One region of the Azonexus sp. MM2026_4 genome, then DNA from elsewhere that is predicted to be linked to it. Evidence: predicted binding sites of a transcription regulator. Region 1 holds the regulator's gene; each other region holds the start of a gene.
The links. The regulator FNR, encoded in region 1, switches genes on or off when oxygen is low (the NO sensors DNR and NnrR bind a similar motif). The targets are predictions, from matches to a motif close to TTGANCTAGNTCAA.
Positions count from the first base shown of each region.

Region 2: the regulator FNR is predicted to act here: its motif matches at 3,480-3,493, upstream of ccoN (cytochrome-c oxidase, cbb3-type subunit I).
Region 3: the regulator FNR is predicted to act here: its motif matches at 2,718-2,731, upstream of AC0KWY_RS05280 (acetate uptake transporter).

Region 1 is NZ_CM148380.1:1,582,351-1,588,007, reverse strand. Features, by position in the region: gene gdhA (NADP-specific glutamate dehydrogenase) at 1-1,026, opposite strand, end outside; gene rnk (nucleoside diphosphate kinase regulator) at 1,054-1,428, opposite strand; gene AC0KWY_RS07305 (LysR family transcriptional regulator) at 1,567-2,514, shown strand; gene fnr (fumarate/nitrate reduction transcriptional regulator Fnr) at 2,518-3,261, opposite strand; gene hemN (oxygen-independent coproporphyrinogen III oxidase) at 3,347-4,750, shown strand; gene AC0KWY_RS07290 (sulfite exporter TauE/SafE family protein) at 4,815-5,486, shown strand; gene AC0KWY_RS07285 (heavy metal translocating P-type ATPase) at 5,488-5,657, shown strand, end outside.
Region 2 is NZ_CM148380.1:2,159,419-2,165,075, forward strand. Features, by position in the region: gene ccoG (cytochrome c oxidase accessory protein CcoG) at 1-99, opposite strand, end outside; gene ccoP (cytochrome-c oxidase, cbb3-type subunit III) at 212-1,105, opposite strand; gene AC0KWY_RS10145 (cbb3-type cytochrome oxidase subunit 3) at 1,121-1,297, opposite strand; gene ccoO (cytochrome-c oxidase, cbb3-type subunit II) at 1,303-1,938, opposite strand; gene ccoN (cytochrome-c oxidase, cbb3-type subunit I) at 1,955-3,382, opposite strand; gene erpA (iron-sulfur cluster insertion protein ErpA) at 4,169-4,519, opposite strand; gene AC0KWY_RS10165 (bactofilin family protein) at 4,555-4,956, opposite strand; gene AC0KWY_RS10170 (DUF6776 family protein) at 5,000-5,657, opposite strand, start outside.
Region 3 is NZ_CM148380.1:1,133,244-1,138,900, reverse strand. Features, by position in the region: gene zapE (cell division protein ZapE) at 54-1,172, shown strand; gene AC0KWY_RS05285 (secretin N-terminal domain-containing protein) at 1,183-1,983, shown strand; gene AC0KWY_RS05280 (acetate uptake transporter) at 2,032-2,688, opposite strand; gene AC0KWY_RS05275 (TonB-dependent receptor plug domain-containing protein) at 3,056-5,044, shown strand; gene AC0KWY_RS05270 (YfiR family protein) at 5,044-5,562, shown strand; gene AC0KWY_RS05265 (ATP-binding protein) at 5,559-5,657, shown strand, end outside.

The sequences.
Region 1 (5,657 bases):
GACGCAGATCGCGCCGTTGGCGAGCAGGGTACGGGCATCGTCGGCGTCGAGTTCGTTCTGCGTCGCGCAGGGCAGGGCGACGTCAACCGGCACCCGCCACGGCTTTTCGCCAGGCAGGAAGCTGGCGCCGACGCGTGCCGCGTAGTCGCTGACGCGGCCGTAGCGGTGGTTCTTTACGTCCATCAGTTCGGCGAGTTTTTCGCCGCTGAAACCGTCCTCGTCGACCACCGTGCCGCTTGAATCGGAGACGGTGACGACGCGGGCGCCGAGCGCCATCGCCTTCTCGACCGCGTACTGGGCGACGTTGCCGGCGCCGGAGACACTGACGCGCAGCCCGTCGAAACTGCGGCCGCGCTGCTTGAGCATTTCCTCGGCGAAATAGACGGTGCCGTAGCCGGTCGCCTCCGGACGGATCAGCGAACCGCCGAAGCTCAGGCCCTTGCCGGTGAACACGCAGTCGGCGCGGTTCGACAGTTTCTTCATCATGCCCGCCATGAAGCCGACCTCGCGGCCGCCGACGCCGATGTCGCCGGCCGGCACGTCGGTGTCGCTGCCGATGTGGCGGAACAGCTCGCTGACGAAAGCCTGGCAGAAGCGCATCACCTCACCCGGGCTGCGGCCTTTCGGATCGAAATCGGAACCCCCCTTGCCGCCGCCCATCGGCAGCGTGGTCAGCGCGTTCTTGAAAGTCTGCTCGAAGGCGAGGAACTTGAGGATCGACAGGTTGACCGAGGGGTGGAAGCGGATGCCGCCCTTGTAGGGGCCGATCGCCGACGAGTGCTGGATGCGGTAGCCGCGATTGACGCGCACCTCGCCGTGATCGTCCACCCAGGAGACGCGGAAGGTGAGTACCCGCTCCGGCTCGACCAGGCGGTCGAGCAGGCCGTGCTCGGCGTAGCGGGGATGGTCCTGGATGAACGGCCAGAGGCTTTCGATGACCTCGGCGACGGCCTGGTGGAACTCCGGTTGCCCGGGGTTTCGTGCGGCAACATCCTGGTTGAATTCTGCGAATGACTTGTAGCGCACGCGGCGGGCTCCCTTTGTTCTTGTTGATCAGTGTGCTGCGGTCGAGGCCGGCTGGATGACTTCGACCACGGTCAGCCGGCGGCTGTTGCCGCCGGGAAAGTCCCAGTCGATTTCATGGCCGACGCCGAGGCCGATCAGCGCGGCGCCGACCGGGGCGAAAACGGAGACCTTGCTGGCCGCCGGGTCGGCCTCGTCGGGATAGACGATCTCGACCTGGCGGCTGTTGCCGGTTTCCTGTTCGGTATAGCGGACGCGCGACCCCATCGTGACGATGTCGGCTGGTATTGATTCGTCGGGGATAACAATGGCGCGCTCAAGCTCGTCGCGCAGATCGTCGGGCGGCTGGATTGCCATCAGGCGAACGAAATCGCTCTCCCTGATGATCAGGTTGTTCTGCTGCATTTATCTGAATTTTCTGGTGATTTTTGTTGATCGGTTTTTTGTGTCGTGGGATTGCGGATGGTAGAAGGAAGTCCAAGGCTTGATAAGCCGGCGACTTTGCACAAGACTGTTTCCTTTTTAATAACAATTGGAGTGCGCGTGCACGACATCAACGACATGCTGCTGTTCGCCCAGGTGGTCAAGGCGCGCAGTTTTTCCGGGGCGGCATTGCGCCTGGGAATTTCCAAGTCGCGCGTCAGCAAGTCGGTGGCGCGGCTCGAGGCGGCGCTCGGCGTTCGCCTGCTGCAGCGCAGTACGCGCCGGCTCAGCCTGACCGAGGTCGGCGAGGCCTACTTCGAGCATTGCGACCGCATCGTCGACGAAATGGCGCAGGCCGAAAACACCATCGGCAGCCTGCACCGCGAGCCGCGCGGCAAGCTGCGCTTCAGTGCGCCGGTCGCCTTCAGCACGCTGCACGTGGCGCCGGCGCTGGCCGATTTCATGCTGCAGTACCCGGAACTGTCGGTGGACATGACGATCAGCGACCGCCTGGTCAATCTGGTGGACGAGGGCTACGACCTGGCGCTGCGCATCGCGCCGGTGCCCGGCGACAACCTGGTCGCCCGCCGGCTGGCGCCGATCCGTCGCAAGATCTGCGGCAGTCCGGCCTACCTGGCGCGCTGGGGCGTGCCGGAAAAGCCGGAGGACCTGGCCAGGCACAACTGCCTCGACTACACCTACTTAACGACGCAGGGCTTCTGGCACCTGCGCGGCCCCGGCGGCGACATCTCGGTGCCGGTGGCGGGCAGCCTGCGCATCAACGACGACGAGGCGCTATCGCAGGCGGTGCTGGGCGGGCTGGGGCTGGCGCTGCTGCCGACCTTCATCGTCGGCAGCGAGTTGCAGGCCGGGCGCCTGGTCGAGGTGCTGCCCGGTTACGTGCCGGTCGAGCGTTTCATCTACGCGGTGCATCTGCCGAACCGGCACCTGCCGCTGAAGGTGCGGGCCTTCATCGACTTCCTGCAGCAGCGCTTCGGCGACGAGCCGGAATGGGATCGCCCGGCATCGCCGGGCAGCGCGCGCCGCTGGCTCGGGCTGAGCCGTTGAGGCTCAGCAGCGGTGGGTCATCAGCGCCTTCAGGCCGCTGACGTTGAGGATGCGGATGTGCTTCTGCTGGACCGCGATGTAGCCTTCTTCCTGGAACTTCGAGAAGGCGCGCGACACGGTTTCCAGCTTGAGGCCGAGGTAGCTGCCGATTTCCTCGCGCGTCATGCGCAGGTAGAACTCGGCGTGCGAGAAGCCGCGCGCCGTGAAGCGCTGCGACAGGTTGAGCAGGAAGGCGGCCAGCCGCTCTTCGGCGCGCATCGTGCCGAGCAGCATCATGACGCCGTGGTCGCGGACGATCTCGCGGCTCATCACCTTGTGGAAGTGATGCTGCAGGTTGTGGATCTCGCGCGACAGGCTTTCCAGGCGGTTGAACGGGATCGCGCAGATCTCGCTGTCTTCCAGCGCGATGGCGTTGCAGGTGTGGTGTTCGGTGCTGATGCCGTCCAGGCCGAGCAGTTCGCCGGCCATCTGGAAGCCGGTGACCTGGTCGCGGCCATCCTCAAGCAGCACGTCGGTCTTGAAGAAACCGCTGCGGATCGCGTAGATCGAGTCGAAGGCTTCGCCGGCGCGGTACAGGTGATCGCCGCGCTTGATCCGGCGCCGGGTCGAAATCAGGTCGTCGAGCCGCTCCAGTTCCTCAAGGCTTAGGCCGAAAGGCAGACAGAGTTCGCGCAGGTTGCAGTTGGAGCACGCTGTCTTGATGACGGTCAGCGTCATCTCCTGATTCAGCGGGATCGGGCTGGGCATTGGCAACCTGCGTCGGCTTGATCCATGTCAACCGGAAATGCGATCCATCCCCACATAATCGGGCCAAAACTTGGCGCCATGTTCAATGAATTTCGCAACTGAAAACCTCGTCTTTGACCCACAGATCATTCGCCGTTTCGACGTAAACGGCCCACGCTACACGTCGTATCCCACTGCCGACCGCTTCGTCGAGGCTTTCGACGCCGAGGCTGCCGCTCTCTGGCTCAGCAAGCGCAACATCGGCGGGATCAGCCGACCGCTCTCATTATACTTCCACATCCCCTTCTGCAACACCATCTGTTATTACTGTGCCTGCAACAAGATCATCACCAAGGATCACGGGCGCAGCGCCAAGTACCTGAAGTACCTGGGCAAGGAGCTGGCGCTGCAGAGCGCCGCACTTGAGGGTAGCGGGGGCGAGCACGAGGTCATCCAGCTGCACTGGGGCGGTGGTACGCCGACTTTCCTGTCGCACGACGAGATGCGCCAACTGATGGCGGAGACGCGCCGGCACTTCAAGCTGCTCGACGGCGGCGAGTATTCGATCGAGGTCGACCCGCGCAAGGTCGATACGGCAACCGTGGCGCTGCTCGGCGAACTCGGTTTCAACCGGATGAGCGTCGGCGTCCAGGATTTCGACGAGCGCGTGCAGGTCGCGGTCAACCGCGTGCAGACCGAGGAAGAAACGGCGAACGTGATCGCCGCGGCGCGTGCCAACGGTTTCAAGTCGGTGTCGATCGACCTCATCTACGGTCTGCCTTTCCAGAGCGTGATGGGTTTCAACCGGACGCTGGAGCGCGTCCTGGCGATGGACCCGGACCGCCTGTCGATCTACAACTACGCGCACCTGCCCGGGCTGTTCAAGCCGCAACGGCGGATCGCCGACGCCGACCTGCCGAACGCCGACACCAAGCTGCAGATCCTGGCCCTGGCGATCAAGAAGCTGACCGACGCCGGTTACGTCTTCATCGGCATGGACCACTTCGCCAAGCCCGACGACGAACTGGCGGTGGCGCAGCGCCAGGGGCGCCTGCATCGCAACTTCCAGGGCTATTCGACCTACGCCGACTGCGACATGCTGTCCTTCGGCATCTCGTCGATCAGCAAGGTCGGTCCCACTTACTACCAGAACGTCAAGACGCTCGACGAGTACTACGACCGGCTCGACGCGCCGATGCTGCCGGTGGTGCGCGGCATCGAGCTGACCGCCGACGATATCCTGCGGCGTTCGATCATCCAGGCGCTGATGTGCCATTTCGAGCTGTCGATCGAGAGCATCGAGAGTTCGCACCTGATCGACTTCCACAAGTATTTCGCGGCCGAGATCGAGGATCTGCGCGAGATGGAGCGCGGCGGTCTGCTGAAGATCGAACGCGAGTGGATCACCGTGCTGCCGCCGGGGCGCATGCTGGTCCGCGTCATCGCCATGGCCTTCGACCGCTACCTGCGCGCCGACCGTCAGCGGACGCGTTACTCCAAGGTGATCTGAGCGGCGTGCCAGGAAGGGCCGGGGCGGGTTACACTGCGGTCTTTCCTGTCGCAAGCCTTGCCCCATGCCTGATTCCGGCTTCCTGGCACTGTTTCTCGTTGGTCTGCTCGGTGGTGCGCACTGCGTCGGCATGTGCGGCGGCATCGTCGGCGCACTGGCGATGGGCAGCCCGGCCCGCTGGTCGATGCACCTTGCCTACAACGGCGGCCGCATCCTCTCCTATGCCATTGCCGGGGCAATTGCCGGGGCGCTCGGCGCCGCCGGGCTGGGGCTCGAAGGACAGGTGCCGGCGCGGCTGATCCTCTACTTGTTCGCCAACCTGATGCTGGTCGCGCTCGGCCTCTATCTGATCGGCGTCACCCGCGCGCTGGCCTTCACCGAACGGCTCGGCCAGTCGCTGTGGCGGCGGCTGCAGCCGCTGACCCGGCGTTTCCTGCCGGCGACGCGGGTCGCTCAGGCCTTTCCGCTTGGCATGCTGTGGGGCTGGCTGCCCTGCGGTCTGGTCTACAGCGCGCTGGCCAGCGCGCTCTCGGCCGGTTCGGCGCAGCGCGGCGCCCTGCTGATGCTGGCTTTCGGCGCCGGCACCCTGCCCAATCTGCTGCTCGCCGGCATCCTGCTGGCGCGGCTCAACGAATTCGTGCGCCGGCCGGCGGTGCGCTGGACTTCCGGGCTGCTGGTGCTCGGCTTCGGCGTCTATGGCCTGTTCGGTCTGCCCCATCTACTGGAGGCGAGCTGACATGGAAGCTGACCAGGCCGAGCGGGTCGTCGAGTTTGCGATTGGCGGCATGACCTGCGCCGCCTGTTCGACGCGCCTGGAAAAGGTGCTGAACCGGCAACCCGGCATGCAGGCCAACGTCAATCTTGCCGCCGAGCGGGCGCGCGTGCGCCTGAGCGGGGTCGGCGCCGA
Region 2 (5,657 bases), 580 kb from region 1:
TTTTACTTCCCGGATGTAGATTTTCCGGTGTTTCTCGTAAAAGGATGCTTTTGCCAAATCCGCCCCTGTATCGGGCTTGTTCTCTTCTTTGGAGTTCATTGAAGCCTCGTTATCAGAATGATGCTGCTCCGCACAACACCATTTTGATAAGTATGCCTACTAGCAAACGAAAAGGGAGAGGCTTTTCAGCCTCTCCCCTGTCATGCCCCAATTACTTGGCGCTGAGGCTAGTCACGTAAGCGGCCAGCAGATGTACCTTGGCACCACCCAGGAAATCCTTCCAGGCTGGCATCTTATTGGTACGACCATTGGTGATGGTTTCAATGATGGTCGCTTCAGAGGAGCCATACAGCCAGACCTTGTCGGTCAGGTTCGGGGCACCCAAGGCTTGCATGCCGTGAGCGTCGACACCGTGACAACCAACGCAACCCGCTTCGTTGAAGGCGGTCTGCCCCTTGCCAGCGCGAACGGCGTCGTGCGGCAGGCCGGACAGCGAACGAACGTAGTTGGCGAGATCCTTGATGGTTTCCGCACCCAGTTGGGCATGCGGCGGCATGACACCCATACGGCCGGCAGAGATGGTTTCGACAATCTGAGCGGACTCACCGCCCCATTGCCAATCGCCGTCGGTCAGATTGGGGAAGCCCTTGGCGCCGCGAGCATCCGCACCATGGCACTGCATGCAGTACGTCAGGTAGAGGCGCTTGCCCATTTCCATGGCCTGCTTGTCACCGGCAACGGCCTTGACGTCCATCGCCAGATACTTGTCGTACAGCGGCTTGACTGCAGCGTCCATCTTGGCCACTTCAACCGAGTGCTGACCGACGGAGGTCCAGCCGAGCATACCCTTGAAGTTACCGAGCCCGGGGTACAGCGCCAGATAAACCAGCGCAAAAACCACGGTGATGACAAAGAGCCAGCTCCACCACTTCGGCATCGGGTTGTTGTACTCCTCCAGGGTTTCGTCCCAGACGTGTCCGGTCGGAATACCCGGAGTGAAGGTTGCTTTGCTTTGCAGGAGCAGGAAAACCCAGCATCCCACAACACTGACCAGTACGATCACAATGACGTACAGGTTCCAAAATTGGCTAACGAAATCGCTCATTTGCTTTCCTTTATTTCAGCGCCGGTGCGACGCGTTTCCCGCCGCACCGTCATCATCATCCTCTGCGAACGGCAGCTTGGCAGCCTCGTCGAACCCCTTGCGACTGCCCTTGCCGTAAGCCCATCCCACGATCGCCAGAAAGCAGAGCAAACCGGCAACTGTGATGATGGAGCGCAGATCGTTGATGTCCATGGCCATTACTTCATCGTGCTCAGTGCCGTACCCATACCCTGCAGGTAAGCAATCAGAACATCCATCTCGGTCATGTCACCAATCGCAGCCTTGGCACCCTTGATATCGGCCTCGGAATAAGTCGGCAGATTACGCATGTTGGCGAACGTCTGCATGACTTGCATCTTCTTCTCGATATCAGCACCAACCGTGCTCTTAGCCTTAGTATTGGCCAGGAAAGCGAAGGCAGGCATGTTGGATTCCGGCACGACGTCGCGCGGATTCATCAGGTGAGCGCGTTGCCATTCATCCGAATAACGACCGCCAACCCGATGCAAATCCGGACCGGTACGCTTGGAGCCCCACTGGAACGGGTGGTCATAAACATACTCACCCGCCACCGAGTAGTGGCCGTAACGTTCCGTCTCTGCGCGGAACGGACGAATCATCTGCGAATGGCAAAGATAGCAACCTTCGCGGATATAGACATCGCGACCAGCGAGACGAACAGGGTCATAAGGCTTGGTACCTTCCACCGGCGTCGTCGTCGACTTCTGGAAAAAGAGCGGAACGATTTCCAGCAGACCGCCCACGCTGACCACCAAGAGGGTCAAAACGATCAGCAGGCCAACGCTCTTTTCAATTTGTTCGTGTTTCAACATTGTTATCTCTCCCAAATCAGGCGTGATGACCAGCCGGAGCGATCACCGGCACATCCTGAACCTTGCCACCGGCCATGGTCTTGAACATGTTGTAAGCCATGATCAGCATGCCCAACAGGAACAGAACGCCACCCAACCAACGGATCGCCCAGAACGGGTAAGACCCCTTGACCGACTCGACGAAGCTGTAAGCCAGCGTACCGTCTGCGTTGACTGCGCGCCACATCAAACCTTGCATCACACCGGCGATCCACATCGAAGCAATGTAGAGAACGGTACCGATGGTAGCAATCCAGAAGTGAGCAGTAATCAGCGCGGTGCTATACATTTCCTTCTTGCCGAACAGACGAGGCAACAGGTAGTAAATGGCGCCGATAGAAACCATGGCCACCCAACCCAACGCCCCCGAGTGTACGTGGCCGACGGTCCAGTCGGTGTAATGCGACAGCGCGTTGACCGTCTTGATCGACATCATCGGGCCTTCGAAGGTAGACATACCGTAGAAGGAGAGCGAGGTGATCAGAAACTTCAGGATCGGGTCATCACGCAGTTTGTGCCAGGCACCCGACAGGGTCATGATGCCGTTGATCATCCCACCCCAGGACGGAGCCAGCAGGATCAGCGAGAACAGCATGCCGACAGACTGAGTCCAGTCAGGCAACGCGGTATAGTGCAGGTGGTGCGGACCGGCCCACATGTAGGTAAAGATAAGCGCCCAGAAGTGGACCACCGACAGACGGTAGGAATACACCGGACGACCGGCCTGCTTCGGAACGAAGTAGTACATCATGCCAAGGAAGCCTGCAGTCAGGAAGAAGCCAACTGCGTTGTGGCCGTACCACCACTGAACCATAGCATCTTGAACGCCAGCATACATGGAGTAGGACTTGGTCAGCGTGACCGGCATTTCCATGCTGTTAAAGATATGCAGCAGCGCAATGGCGATAATGAACGCGCCGTAGAACCAGTTGGCCACGTAAATGTGCGAAGCCTTGCGTACGGCGATCGTACCGAAGAAAACCAGCGCGTAAGCAACCCAGACCAACGTGATCAGGATGTTGACCGGCCACTCGAGCTCAGCGTATTCCTTACCGGTAGTAATACCCAACGGAAAAGAAAGAGCCGCCAGAACGATGATCAGTTGCCAACCCCAGAAGGTGAAGGGGACCAAGGGGCCGCCCCAGAGGCGGGCATGGCTGGTACGCTGAACGCACCAGTAGGACGTTGCAAAGAGCGCCGAACCACCAAACGCAAAAATTACCGCGTTGGTATGCAACGGACGCAAGCGCCCGAAGTGCAGCCACGGGCCGATATTCAATTCCGGCCAGACAAGTTGTGCAGCAATAATGACACCGACCAGCATGCCGACGATGCCCCAGATGACGGTCATGAAGGCAAATTGCCGTACGACCTTATCATTGTATGTGGTTTGTGTTCCAGACATGAACCCACCTCTCGTTAATGGAAAACAGAATGCCCACCTTCCCTGAACCCAAGGGGGCACTTGAAAGCGGATGGTATTCTAGTTGCGATGAGGTGTTTTGACATAGATCAATCGAGCGATCATCTACGGCAGAAGCGGGCAAGACCCTCCCAGCACAAAGGAGAAAGGGAGGACGACCTTCGCTGCCTGACAAGGCAATTTACAGAAGGAACAAGGAACGGCCAGGCGCTCGCGTACAGACACCCCGAGACGAACCTCGAGGCGTACCCGGCCTGATTTCCGATCGGGCAGCAAACCCGTGCAGCCAGCGATGCGGCAGCAGCCTGCCAAAGGAACTACCGGACTGAATCAGCGGATCGAGCCAGGATATCCTTGAGCCAGGCTGCAGGCTCCAAGCTGTTCAGTCTGGCGATTGCCAGCAAGCTTTGGATGGCACTCACTTGCCCGCCGCCCGTTCCGAACAGGTCAAAACCGAGTTACGAGCGCCTGAGCGCAACCGGCAGGAGGCATTCTCAAGCGGATTGTTGTCGGCCGGCAGCGCCCCATCGCGAAACAGAGTGCAAGCAGGCAGGCCGACGACTGCTTAAGCAAGCAGCCATCACCCTAACCCACCCGCAACCGCTCGCCCCCTCCAGGTCGCTCGACTTTCAACCAACCCCTGATCGACTATTCCGAACCGAAATTCTAGAAGCAAACCAAGCCCCATCCTACGACAGAGCAAAACCAAAAAAGCCCTTAGGGGGCTTATTTTCTTCGGCCCATCTCGGATTGAGGCTTTGCCACGAACTAAGCCGAGAAAGAGGAACCGCAGCCGCAGGTCGATGTCGCGTTCGGGTTTCGAATGACAAACTGAGACCCTTCAAGACCTTCGGTGTAATCGATCTCCGCACCGACCAGATACTGATAACTCATTGGATCAATGAGCAGTTGCACACCATTTTTTTCCATGGTGGTATCGTCTTCAGCAGCTACCTCGTCAAACGTGAAGCCATACTGGAACCCCGAACAACCGCCACCGGTGACAAAGACTCGCAGTTTGAGTTCGGCGTTACCCTCCTCTTCAATCAGCTCCCTGACCTTGCGGGCAGCACTGTCGGTGAAGATAATCGGCGCAAGGGTTTCGGCAAGATCACTCATTGAAAACTCCTGAAAATTTTGAAAATTAGTAACAATTAGGCCAGATCAGGGGAAATTGGTTCCCCATCCTTTGCCACAGCGTGCACGAGCCGGCCCTCGATGACAGCCCCATGATGCATTTCAATCGCAGCATAGGAAACATCTCCCACGATTCTTGCCTTGGGTTGCATTTCAAGTGTTTCGCTTACAGAAACAGGTCCGACAATAGTCCCATTCAGCACCAGGTGCCCAACGGCGACAGCTCCTTCTATGCGAGCCTGATCACTCAAAACCAGAGTAGTCGCCCCCCCACCGGAAATCGACTCGACACTACCACGCACCTCACCATCGATACGCAACCCACCACCAAACCGGACCTTACCCTCTATGCAGGTTCCAGCCCCAATCAAACTATCAATTCTTGCCTGAGATCCACCTGGTGCCTTCTTCCCAAACATTCCATTCCTCCGGCAAATTTTCAACCGCGAAACAATCCGCCAATCAAAAGCCTATTGTCTGTTCCGCCACAACTTTACCATTTTGCAGCAAGCGGGCCTCGACCGAGAGCAGAGCAGCCCCCTCAGGCAAGTCGAAGACTCCTTCACGCCGGAGAAAGTGGCGAATCTCCACCCCGCCAGCCAAGGGAAGGCGCCCCAGCCCCCCTGACGCCCCCCTGTAACTCACGGCAACTTCATACCGCCCCAGGAAGACCGCCTCACGCTGAGCAGACTGATATGCAAAAAGCAAGCGATATCGATATTGCGTCCCCGCGACAGGCGCGACGCGCAAACTCTCGATGCGAGCCACAGAATCCTGGCCCACCACAGGAATAAGACGCTCAAATATCAGCATATCCTCCTTGAGCGCGGCATTTTCTGCCTCTAGTTCGGCAATCCTGGCAACAAGCTGCTGTTGTGCAGCACGTTCCATGCTGACGGCACTCTGCCCGGTCCCAGCCAGCGACCGAAGCGCAACAAGCTCCGCCTGTTGAGCACTCAGACGCTCACGCAAATCCTCAAGCTTTTCGCTTTCGCCAAGCCCGCCAATGCGAAACAACCAGAGCAGGACAAACAAAACAAACAGAAAACCAGCCGCCCCAACAACCAACCAGTAGGCGGGCAGAGCGCTACGCACCACAACGCGCGGGGCAGCAATACCA
Region 3 (5,657 bases), 450 kb from region 1:
CCGGACCCGTTAATTTGCGAAAATAGCGGACCCGAGAACAACGACAACCGACGATGCCCCACAAGAAACTGAAAGTCTCCGCCACCGGCATGCTTGACGCCTACGATGCGCTGCTCGCCGAGCGTGGTTATGTCGCCGATGCGGCGCAGCGGAGGGCGGCGCAGGCCCTGCAGTCGCTCTATGTCAACCTGCTGTCGTTCAAGGTCGACCGGGGGAGCACGATCAAGCGTCTGCTGAAGCCGCCGAAGCCGCCGCGCGGCGTGTATTTCTGGGGTGGCGTCGGGCGCGGCAAGAGCTTCCTGATGGACTGTTTTTACGCTGCGGTGCCTTACCGGCGCAAGAAGCGGCTGCATTTCCATTCCTTCATGCAGCAGATCCATCGCGATCTCGACAAGTACAAGGGCGAGCCGGACCCGATGCTGAAGCTGGCTGCGGCGATCGCCCAGGACGTCCGGCTGCTCTGTTTCGACGAATTCCACGTCTCCGACATCGCCGACGCGATGATCCTCGGCCGCCTGCTCGAAGGCTTGTTCAGCCATGGTGTTATCCTGGTCATGACCTCGAATTACCCGCCGGACATGCTTTACCCCAACGGCCTGCACCGGGAGAGTTTCCTGCCGGCGATCGCCCTGCTCAAGAAGCATCTCGACGTGTTCGAGGTCGATGCCGGCGTCGATTACCGTCTGCGCGCGCTGGAGCAGGTCGAGATTTACCACCATCCGGCCGACGCCGCGGCCGAGCGCAAGATGCTCGACTATTTCCGCATGGTCGCTGGCGAGGATGGCGAGGAGGGCGGGGAAATCGAGGTGCTCGACCGGCAGATCGCCACCCTGCGCCGCGGCAACGGCGTCATCTGGTTCGATTTCCGCACCCTGTGCGGCGGTCCGCGCTCGCAGAACGACTACCTGGAAATTTCGCGCGGTTACCATACCGTGCTGCTATCGCACATCCCGCGGATGACCGTGCACCAGGCTTCGGAAGCCCGCCGCTTCACCTGGCTGGTGGACGTCTTCTACGACAACAAGGTCAAGCTGATCGCCACCGCCGATTGCGCCGCCGATGCGCTTTATACCGAGGGCACCCAGGCCAGCGAGTTCAAGCGTACAGTGAGCCGCCTGACCGAGATGAATTCCCGCGCCTATCTCGCCGAACCGCATATTGTCGCCCCTTGAGGAGAGCGCCATGAGACCCGCCCTGAAGTTCCTACTCGCCGTGTTCGTCACCTTGTGGGCCGGGATCGCCGCGGCGCAACTGGAAGTCATCGAACTCAGGAGCAAGACGGCCGACGAAGTCCTGCCCGTGCTGCTGCCGCTGGTCGAGCGCGGCGGTACCCTGAGCGGCTTGAACAACCAGTTGTTCCTGCGCGCCTCGCCGCGCAACCGGGAGGACATCAAGCGGGCGCTGGCGGCGATCGACAAGCCGGCGCGCCGGCTGATCATCCAGGTCGCTCACGACCGCAAGCGGATGAACGCCCAGCGCGAGGCGGAAGCCATCGGCCAGGTGGTGCTCGGCAGCAATAGCCGGGTCGAGGTCGAAGGCCGGGTCTGGGACACGCAGAGCCAGCGTGAGGAAAAGGCTGCGCAACGGGTGCAGACGGTCGAGGGCGGGCGGGCCTTCATCCAGGTCGGCCGTTCGCTGCCGGTACCGATGCGCATGGTGGCGGTCGGTCCGGGCGCCGCGGTGATCAACGAAGGTGTCGTCTATCGTGACATCGGCAGCGGTTTCTACGCGACGCCGCGGCTGGCCGGCGACCGCGTCACGCTGGAAATCTCGCAGCAGGCCGAACAGCTTGATGGCCGCCGTCCCGGCAGCATCGCCACGCAACGCCTGAGCACCACGGTCAGCGGCCGTCTCGGCGAATGGATCGAACTGGGCGGTACCGGCCAGCAAGCCGGCAGTCAGCGCGACGGTTCTTTCAGTGTCGGTACCGGGCAGACGCGCGAGCAGCGCGCGATCTGGCTGCGGGTCGAGGAAGTCGAATGAAAAACGGGCCGCAGATGCGGCCCGTTTGCTTTTTGCCGTTGTGGCGTCTCAGGCGGCAGCCTTGGTCGGCAGCGGGGTGACGACCGGCGCCGCGCCCTTGCTGATCAGGCCCAGCGGCTTGCCGAGCGGCAGCAGGGTGCGGCCGAAGAAGTTGTTCAGGAAGACGGCGCCGGCGGCGTAGAAGCCGAGCAGCGAAATGCCCAGTTCCGACCAGGCGGCAAGCGCCCCGAACAGTTCCTTGTTCACGCCGAGGATGGACAGCGCCAGCGACGGCAGCAGGACGTTGATCAGCACCAGGATGACGGCGAACACCTTGTTGGCTTCGAAGGCGGCGACCATGATGAAGAGCGAGAAGATGAAATAGCCGATGCAGGCGAAAGCGAGTTGTTTCGGGTCGGCATTGGCGCCGACGTCGCCCAGCCAGCCGAGGCTGATCGCCCAGTGCATGGCGACGGCGATCCAGAACAGGCCGTAGGCGCCGAGGACGATGGCGCCGAAATAGTTGTTCTTCTTGAAGTCGACCATCGACGCCCAGATCTGAGCGATCGAGCCGAGGAAGAGCGCCCACGGAATCAGGTAGGCGACGCCGCTGGTCCAGCCCATCTTGGCCGATGCGGCGACGAAGGTGACCATCGACAAACCGAATACCCCCAGCGCAGTGGGGTCGGACATGACGATCTTGGTTTCAGTGATTTGCTGTTGCATACGCGCTCCCTCGAATTGGTTTGGTTTTGTTGCACTGCGTCAAACGATCGTTTGGACGATCCGGGCTATTCTCGGTGGGTGCTTTCTTTTGCATATGATTTAAGTCAACACAAGGCGATTTATTTTAAAAATCATGTAGTTATGATTAATTAAATCTGTTATGCATGAGTTGATCGGTATTCTCCGGGCAAGCGGCGGGCCGTTTGCCCGTCGTTTACGGAAAAACAATTGCCGCGGCCAGCTCGCGCAGACTGGCCGCGAAATCAGGCTGGCTGGCGGCCAAATCAATCGGGGCCTGCCGGGGCGACTGGTTTTCAGCCGCCCAAGCAATACAATAGCGGTACTAAAACTATAAAAAGGAGCGGAAATGCGGTGGCTCAGGTTCGGTGCACGCTTGCCGGCACTGTTTTTTGCTGTTGCCGCGGCGACACCGGCAGCCGGGCAGCAGGCCGACGCGACGGCCTTGAGCCTTGAGGATCTGCTCGAGGTGACGATCGTCGGCGCGGCAAAATATCCGCAGAAGGGCAGCGAGGTCGCGGCCGCCGCCAGCGTCATCACGCGCGACGAGATCAAGGCTTTCGGCTGGCGGACGATAGACGAGGCGCTGGCCAGCCTGCCCGGCATCTATCTCTCCTATGACCGGCAATACAGCACCATCGGCACGCGTGGCATCGGCCTGCCCGGCGACTACCTGACGCGGGTCCTTGTCGCAGTCAATGGCAACCGCGTCAATGACACCCTCTACGATGGCGGAACGGTTGGCCGCGACTTGCCGATCGACATCGACCTGATCGAGCGCATCGAGTTCATCAGCGGTCCTGGCGGCGCTGTGTACGGCCAGAATGCGATGTTCGGCGTGGTCAACATCATTACCCGGGACGGTGCCAGCCTCGATGGTGGCGAAGCCTCGCTGGCCTGGGGGAAGCGGGGCGGGCAGCGCGAGGCCCGGGTCAGCTGGGGGCGCCGCCTGGACAACGGCATCGACGCCATGGTCTCGCTCTCCGGCCTGCGGGCTGATGGACAGACCCTGGGCATGGATTATCCCGGCGCCGGCCCGGGAGGCAGCGATCTGGCCGGCAGGGTTGCCGGCCAGGATGGCGAGCGCGACCGCGAGATCTTTGCCCGTCTCGCCCGCGGTCCTTGGTCGGCCGAGTTTGCCAGCGGCAAGCGGCGCAAGGCCGATCCGACGGCTTCCTTCTTTGGCGACGCGATGGCGAACGGGCAGTACCAGCGCGACCTCTACAGCCTGCTGCAGTTGCAGTACCGGCAGAGCTATCTGGATGACCGCCTGGAGGTCCTGGGGCGCCTGTTCCAGGGGCGTCAGCGCTATGACGGGATTTTCATCTATGGTGGCGTGCCCAACCTGTCCCGCGGCGAAAGCGACTGGTACGGCGGCGAACTGCGCCTGCTTCACACCGGCGTCGCCGGCCACAAGCTGATGCTGGGCGCCGAGTGGCAGAACAACCGGCGGATCGTGCAGAGCAACGACGACCCGGGAACGGTGGGGGTCGATACGCTGATCCGTGGCAGCGGCTTGCGCCGCGGTGTCTATTTCCAGGACGAATGGCAGTTCGCCGAGCGCTGGACGTCGATCCTCGGCCTGCGCGCCGACCGCAACGACGCTGCCGGCAACCAGATCAGCCCGCGTCTCGGCCTGATCTGGCAGGCTTCGCCGGCGAGCACGCTGAAACTGCTGTACGGGCGGGCCCATCGCGCGCCGAACGCCTACGAGCGCGATTACGACGATGCCGTCGCCCAGATCGCCAATCCCGGGCTGGGCGGCGAAACCGTCGATACTTACGAACTGGTTGCCGATCATCGGCTGGCCAGCGGCACCAGCCTGCGCACCTCGCTCTACCGCTGGCGTCTGCGCGACATCATCGCGCTGACCAGCGATCCGCTCAGTGGCCTGACGCAATACCGTTCCGGCGAACCGATCGAAGCACGCGGCGTCGAAGTGTCGATGGCCCGCCACTGGTCTTCCGGGATTCGTCTGCGCGGCAGCATTTCCTACCAGCACGTTGCTTACGAGGACGGGGGGGCGCTGGAGAATTCGCCGCGCTGGCTGGGCCGGCTCAATGTCGTCTATCCCTTGCCCTGGCATGGTCTGCGGCTGGGTTACGAGTACCGCGTCGAAAGCTCGCGGCGCACGCTCGACGGCACGAGCTTGGGCGGTTACAGCCTCTCGCATCTGAATCTCGGCGCCGAGGGCTGGATCCGCGGCGTCGACCTGTCGCTCGCGGTGCGCAACCTGTTCGACCGCCGTTACCGCCATCCCGCTGCCGACAGCAACTGGCAGGACGCCTTTGTCCAGGACGGACGCAGCATTCTGCTCAAGATGGATTTCCGCTTCTGATGCCTCGGTTGATCCACGCCCTTCTTGCCTTGACTCTCTGCCTGCCGGCGCCGTTCGCGCTCGGCCAGGGTTTTACCGAGTATCAGCTCAAGGCCGGCGTGCTGTACAACTTCATTGCTTTCACAACCTGGCCAGAACCCGTTTCCCGCGTGCTCAACCTGTGCATTTACGGCCCCGATCCTTTCGGTCGGGACATCGATTCCCTGCAAGGGCGCATGGTCGGCAGCAGCAGCCTGGCGATTCTGCGCGTCAGCAGCGTCGAGGCCCTCGATGCTTGTCAGGTGGTATTCGTCGGCCAGGCGGCCATCGGCAATCTGGCGCGCGTTGCCGAGCATCTGGGCAAGCGGCCGGTGCTGACGGTGGTCGAATCGGCGGGGAGCATTCCCCGTGGCGCCATCCTCAACATGGAAATGGTGCAGGGCAAGCTGGTGTTCCGGGCCAACCTCGGCGAGGCGCGCAGTCGTTCCCTGACCCTGAGCTCCAAATTGCTGCGTCTGGCCAGCGAGGTACTGCAATGAGCATGGAAGTGCGCCCGGCAATGCCCCTTGCCCAGCGACTGGCCGGGATCAATCGGCGCATCTTGGCGATTGTGCTCGGTTTGTTCGCGCTGATT